2 regions of the Actinomyces acetigenes genome follow, and region 1 is predicted to be linked to the other one. Evidence: riboswitches for the same ligand, from Rfam matches in the RefSeq annotation. Region 1 holds a riboswitch; the other holds the start of a gene.

Region 1 (3,398 bases):
CCTCCTGGTCACGGATGGAGCCTCCGGGTTGGACGACGGCGCGGACCCCGGCGTCGATGAGGACCTGGAGGCCGTCGGCGAAGGGGAAGAAGGCGTCGGAGGCGGCCACGGCCCCGCGGGCGCGCTGAGGCGCGGCGGCCCCCGCCAGGACCTCGGACGCATCGGCCCCGCCGACAGCGCCCTTCTCCTTCTGGGAGCCGTTGGCGGCGTCGCCGGTGGAGCGGGCCCCCAGGGTGTTGGCGCGCTCGACGGCCAGCTTGCAGGAGTCGACGCGGTTGACCTGCCCCATGCCCACGCCGACGGTGGCGCCGTCATGGGCCAGGAGGACGGCGTTGGAGCGCACGGCGCGCACCGAGCGCCAGGCGAAGGCCAGATCGGCCAGGAGCGCGTCGTCGGCGGCCGGTCCTGCGGCCAGGGTCCAGGCCGAGGGGTCGTCACCGGCGGCGTCCAGGACGTCGCGTTCCTGGATGACGGCGCCTCCCGTGACCTGCTTGATCTCGTAGCCCTCGCGCTGGGGGGCCTCGACGAGGAGCAGGCGGAGGTTCTTCTTGGTGGACAGGATCTCCACGGCCTCGTCCTCGAAGGCGGGGGCGGCGACGACCTCAGTGAAGATCGGCTTGATCTGACGGGCCATCTCGGCGGTGACGATGGCGTTGGTGGCGATGACGCCGCCGTATGCCGAGACCGGGTCGCAGGCGTGGGCCTTGCGGTGGGCCTCGGCGACGTCACCGGCGGCCGAGACGGCGATGCCGCAGGGGTTGGCGTGCTTGACGACGGCGACCGTGACGGCCTGGCCGTGGTCGTAGGCGGCGCGCACGGCGGCGTCGGTGTCGGTGTAGTTGTTGTAGCTCATGGCCTTACCGTGGAGCTGGCGGGCGCCGGCCACTCCCCCGCTCGCCCCGGCGGTGCGGTAGACGGCGGCCCGCTGGTGGGGGTTCTCCCCGTAGCGCAGGCTCGCCAGGCGCTCGTAGCCGACGCCGACGTAAGCCGGCGGCGCGGCCGGCCCGCGCGAGTCGGCCCCGGCCGCATCGGCCAAGTCCGTGGCGTCGGCGACGTCGTCGGTCTCGATCTGGCCGGCCATCCAGGTCGCCACGGCCGCGTCGTAGGCGGCGGTGTGGGCGAAGGCCTCGGCGGCCAGGCGGCGGCGGTCGGCCAGGGTAAAGCCGCCTTCTCGCACGGCGGCTGCGACGTCGTCGTACCGGCCGGGGCTCGTGACCACGGCGACGGCGGGGTGGTTCTTGGCGGCGGCGCGCACCATGGTGGGGCCGCCGATGTCGATCTGCTCGACGCAGGCGTCGAAGGGGGCGCCGGAGGCGACGGTGTCGGTGAAGGGGTAGAGGTTGACGACGACCAGGTCGATGGGGGCCACGCCCAGGGTGACCAGCTGGTCGAGGTGGTCGGGCTTGCGGCGGTCAGCGAGGATGCCGGCGTGGACGGCCGGGTGGAGGGTCTTGACCCGGCCCTCGAGGCACTCGGGGAAGCCGGTGACCTCCTCCACCGGGGTGACGGTCAGGCCCGCGGCGGCGATGGTGGCGGCGGTGGAGCCGGTGGAGACGATCTCGACGCCGGCGTCGGCCAGGGCGCGGGCGAGCGGGACGAGACCGGTCTTGTCGTAGACGGAGACGAGGGCGCGGCGCACGGGGACGCGGTCGGGGCTGATGAGGCCCTCGGTGGGGACGTGGGCGGTGGGGACCGCCTGACTCGTGGACTGCGAGGACTGGGACGACGACGGGGACGTTGACGAGGACGTTGACGAGGGCATGGTGCTCCTGGTGCGGCGTGGGGAAGCGGGACGCCCAGGCGGGCGACGTCCCGTTCATGGACGGCCTCGGCCACTCCCCGGTGGTGCCCCACCCTCGCCAGTCGCAGCCAGTCCCATCCTATCCGGTGGTGGCCACGACGGCACCGGGAAGGAGCGCACCCTCTTCCTGCCCTGACATTTTCCATGTCGCTTCCGGCGAACCATCCAACCGAACGGCCCGTTTCCTTGCAGGTGGCTTGAGAGACGGCATACAGTCCACAGCATGACTGCGCCCATCAACATCGCAGCAACACCGGCATATCGGAGCACTCCCCCGGAGCGGTGGCAGGAGGCCGCCTCCGCCTACCGGCGCTGGTGGAGCCGCCACCCGGGATTATCCAGCGCCCTGAACCTGGTGGTGCGTGGAGCCTACGCCCTCATGATCGTGCTGCTCATCGCCGCCCTGGTGATGGTGCCACGGCTGGCCTACGCCGCCGTCCCGGCGGCCTTCATGGCCGTGTGCCTCATGGTGGTGGCCCTCCTGGCGCGCACACGCACCATCAGCTGGCGCTCGGTGCTGCTCATGTACGGCGTCGGCGCCGCCTGGTCGCTCATCGTGTCCATGATCATGAGCTCGGTGCGCACCCGCGCGGGACTGTCCGTCATGGGTAACGGGATGAGTATCGCCCTGACCATTGCGTTGGAGGTTCTCAGCCCGCTGGTGCCCCTGGTGCTTGTGGTCTTCCTGGCGCCGGGGCGGATGCGCCGCCTGGCGGCCTCCGACTGGGCCCTGCTGGGTTTCGCGGCCGGGGCCGGCCTGACGGCCCTCAATGACGGCATCCGGGCCCTTGAGGAGAGCAGCCTGCTCTCCTCGGTCCTGGGCAACGGGCGCCTGCCCTTCTCCTTCAACCCGTGGACCTCGGGGTCGATGACCCAGGAGAGCAGCAACGTCCTGGCCGTCAGCAACCAGGTGAGCACCGCGAACATCACGATGGCGGTGGCGCTGGCGATCACGCTGTGGCGCCTCAAGGACTCGCCGGCCTTCGAAGGGGCTAAGAACCTCGTGTGGCTGCGGATCGTGGCCTGGATCCTGCCGGCAGTGGTCATCCTGCAGTCGGTGAGTGACCACGCCACCTACATCGCCAGGATCGCCCAGCAGCTCGGGCAGAGCGACTCCGGCGGCGGCTTCCCGGCGCTGCTCATGTTCCTGTGGAGGGTCAACGGCGGTGGCCTGAGCGCCATCCCCCTGTCCGTCATCCTCATGGCCGCCTGCCTGCTTCTGGACGCCCACCGCCGCGCCTACGCGGGCGTGCACGGCTGGACGGTGGCCGGGGCGCCGGCTCCCCGCTACCCCAATCTCACCGAGGCGCCGCCCTTCGTGCGCGCCCTCATCGTCTCGGTGGTGGCTCTGGCGAACTTCACCTGGGGCGACCTGGCGGTCACCTGGGGCGCCTACGGGGACCTGCGCCAGGGACGCCTCTACGCCATGCGGGCGGGGCGGGCCACGGCCGAGCAGGTGCGCGGCGTGCGGGCCGACGCCATGGAGGCCACGACGCCGGGCGCTGAGCCGAATGCCCGCCAGGGCTTCCGCCTGGGGATCCTGGTGGTCAGCGTCGTGCTGTTCCTTCTGTGCTGCATGTACGAGGTGCGTACCGTC
Region 2 (3,398 bases), on a different contig from region 1:
CGGCCGCAGGTCCTTCCCCCTGGCTCCGCTCATGACAGCTTCTCCCCCCGGGCGAGCATCTGCGCCACGACGACGTCAATGCCCAGCTTGTCGATCGTGCGGATGCCCTTGGCGGACACCGTCAGGCGCACGGTGCGCCCCAGGGACGGCACCCAGTAGCGCTTGCGCTGCAGGTTGGGATCCCAGCGCCGGGGCGTGCGCTTGTGGGAGTGGGAGACGGATCGGCCGAAGACCGGCCGGGCCCCCGTGACTTGGCAGTAAGTGGTCATGACGAGCATGATATAAGAATGATTCTCAGTTTCGTCAACTCTGCTGGAGGACCTCGTGACCGATCCCTCGGATGACTTTGCCGGCAACGTCGCTGACATCCTCGGCTCCCCGGCCGACGGCCGGCACACTCTGGCCGTCATCGGCGCCGTCGACCCCGCCCTGCTGGACCTGGTCGACCTCGCCCTGGCCGGCCAGGACGCCGTCGTCATCCGCGCCGGGCTCCACTTCGGCGGCGACGAGGAGTCCGGGAGCGGCGACGCCGGCGACGACCTGGTCCGGCTCGTCAGCCACAGCTCGGCCGAGGGCTTCGACGACGAACCGGTCAGGCTCGACGTCCCCATGCCCTTCACCTGCCCCACCTGCTCCCTGCGGGAGGTCCTGGCCGCCGTCGCCCAGGACCGTGCCGTCCAGGAGCCGGGCGGCACCACGGTCATCCTCCTGCCTGCGGCCATCGAGCTCGCCCACCTCTTGCCCGGCCTGGCCGAGGAGCTTGCCGGTACCGGCGTGAGACTGGCCGGAGCCGCTCACGTCCTGGACGCCACGACCGCCCTGGACGAGCTCCTCGAGCACCGCCTGCTGAGCGCCTTCCCCGGCGACTGTCGCTGCACGGGCGCCGTCCACCTGACCAACCTCGGCTACGCCGACGTCGTCCTGGCCCTGGGGCGCGATGAGGACCCCGCCGGGGCCGACCTCATCGAGCACCTGCGCCCCCACGACGCCCTCCTGCTCCCGGGGCTCGACGCACCCCTCCTGGAGACCCTCACCACCCTCACCCACGACGTCGCCGCCTCCTTAAGCCGCATCCACCCCGCCACCACCAGCGCCTGGGGCGGCCCCGACGAGCACGGCGTGTGGACCCTCGACCTCAGCGCCACTCTGCCCTTCCACCCCGAGCGCCTGCGCTCCCTGGTCGTGGAGCTCGCCGGTCAGGGCCTGTGCGCTCGCGGCTGCTTCTGGCTGCCCAGCCGCCCCGGCCGGGTCTGCACCTGGGAGGTCGCCGGAGGCGCCGTGAGCGTCGGCGACGCCGGAACCTGGGCGGAGGTCCCGGCCGCCGTCTCCGGCACCGGCGACGACGCGGCCGGCGAGCCCCGCTGCCACCTCGTGGTCACCGGCGTCGGAGACGAGGAGATGCGCGAGCAGGTGCGCCGCGCCTTCGCCCGGATCCTCCTGCGCCCCGAGGAGATGGCCCAGGCCCTGGCCTGGATCGGCGCCGACGACGGCCTGGGCGACTGGTTCGGCCAGGCCGACCAGGAGGGCTGAGCACCCACGGTTGCGGCGCGAGCCCCGCCCCAAGGCGGCGCAGGGCGGCACTGGGCAGCACTGGGCGGTAGGGGCGGCGTGGCTGCGCCCCGGCGCGGTAGGGTGTCCCCGTCGCGACTGGCGCCGGGTGGATCACCACCGGGGAGCGGCACGAACACGACTCCGGGGTCGCCCGCCTGGGCCACGGATCGCCCACCAGTGCGCGCACAGCCGCCTGCCACGGCGCAGCGTGCGCCCCACACCTGAGGAGAGACATGACCGCGCAAGCCGTCACCCCGTCCCTGAACCAGCCGCTGGCCGAGCTCGACCCGGACATCGCCGAGGTCCTCACCGGTGAGCTCGCCCGCCAGCGCGAGACCCTGGAGATGATCGCCTCGGAGAACTTCGTTCCCCGGGCCGTCCTGGAGTGTCAGGGCTCGGTCCTGACCAACAAGTACGCGGAAGGCTACCCGGGGCGCCGCTACTACGGCGGCTGCGAGGTCGTCGACGTCGCCGAGTCCCTGGCCATCGAGCGCGCCAAGGCCGTCTTCGACGCCGAGTGGGCCAACGTCCAGCCCCACTCCGGGGCCCAGGCCAACGCCGCCGTCCTCCACGCCCTGGCCACCCCCGGCGACACCCTCCTGGGCCTGTCCCTGGCTCACGGCGGCCACCTCACCCACGGCATGAAGATCAACTTCTCCGGCAAGAACTACAACGCCACCGCCTACGGCGTGGACGAGACCACCATGCGCATCGAGATGGACCAGGTGCGCGAGGCCGCCCTGCGCGAGCGCCCCACGGTCATCATCGCCGGCTGGTCCGCCTACCCCCGCCACCTCGACTTCGCCGCCTTCCGCTCCATCGCCGACGAGGTCGGCGCCACCCTGTGGGTGGACATGGCCCACTTCGCCGGGCTTGTCGCCGCCGGCCTGCACCCCAACCCCGTCCCGCACGCCGACGTCGTGTCCACCACCGTCCACAAGACCCTGGGCGGCCCCCGCTCCGGCATGCTCCTGTCCAGCCGCGCCGAGCAGTGGGGCAAGAAGCTCAACTCCGCCGTCTTCCCCGGCCAGCAGGGCGGCCCCCTCATGCACGTCATCGCCGCCAAGGCCGTGGCCATGAAGATCGCCGGCACCGAGGAGTTCCGCGAGCGCCAGGAGCGCACCGTGCGCGGCGCCGCCATCATCGCCGAGCGCCTGGGGGCCGACGACGTTAAGGCAGCAGGTGTCAGCCTGGTCACCGGTGGCACCGATGTCCACCTGGTGCTGGTGGACCTGCGCGACTCCTCCCTGGACGGCCAGCAGGCCGAGGACCTCCTGCACACCGCCGGCATCACGGTCAACCGCAACGCCGTCCCCTTCGACCCGCGTCCTCCGCGCGTCACCTCCGGCCTGCGCATCGGCACCCCCGCCCTGGCCACCCGCGGCTTCGGTGACGCCGAGTTCACCGAGGTCGCCGACATCATCGCCGCCACCCTCGTCCACGGCGCCGCCGGCACCGCCGACGACGAGACCCTGGCGACCTTGCGCGGCCGCGTGCGCGCCCTGACCGACGCCTTCCCCCTCTACCCGGGGCTGGACCAGTGAGGGCACCCTGGAGCGGGGCGGCCCAGGTCCTGGACGGCAAGGCCACGGCCGCCGCCCTCAAGGCCGAGCTCAAGGAACGCGTCGCGGCGCTGCGCGAGCGCGGAGTCACCCCCGGCCTGGGCACGGTCCTGGTGGGGGAGGACCCCGGCAGCGTCAAGTACGTCGCCGGCAAGCACGCCGACTGCGCCGAGGTCGGCATCCTCTCCATCCGTGAGGACCTGCCGGCCACCGCCACCCAGGCGGAGGTGGCCGCTGCCGTCGACCGCCTTAACGCGGACCCCGCCTGCACCGGCTACATCGTCC

What was found. Region 1 has a riboswitch for ZMP and ZTP ahead of purH (bifunctional phosphoribosylaminoimidazolecarboxamide formyltransferase/IMP cyclohydrolase). Riboswitches for the same ligand answer to the same signal wherever they lie in the genome.
Region 2: another riboswitch for ZMP and ZTP. It lies ahead of glyA (serine hydroxymethyltransferase); the one in region 1 lies ahead of purH (bifunctional phosphoribosylaminoimidazolecarboxamide formyltransferase/IMP cyclohydrolase).

Annotation. Positions count from the first base shown of each region.
Region 1 is NZ_JASPFC010000012.1:63,568-66,965, forward strand. It holds gene purH (bifunctional phosphoribosylaminoimidazolecarboxamide formyltransferase/IMP cyclohydrolase) at 1-1,762, opposite strand, end outside; ZMP/ZTP riboswitch at 1,788-1,877, opposite strand; gene RIV14_RS06635 (hypothetical protein) at 2,025-3,398, shown strand, end outside.
Region 2 is NZ_JASPFC010000014.1:64,763-68,160, reverse strand. It holds gene rpmG (50S ribosomal protein L33) at 1-33, opposite strand, end outside; gene rpmB (50S ribosomal protein L28) at 30-269, opposite strand; gene RIV14_RS07455 (CobW family GTP-binding protein) at 325-1,530, shown strand; ZMP/ZTP riboswitch at 1,634-1,719, shown strand; gene glyA (serine hydroxymethyltransferase) at 1,785-3,095, shown strand; gene RIV14_RS07445 (bifunctional methylenetetrahydrofolate dehydrogenase/methenyltetrahydrofolate cyclohydrolase) at 3,092-3,398, shown strand, end outside.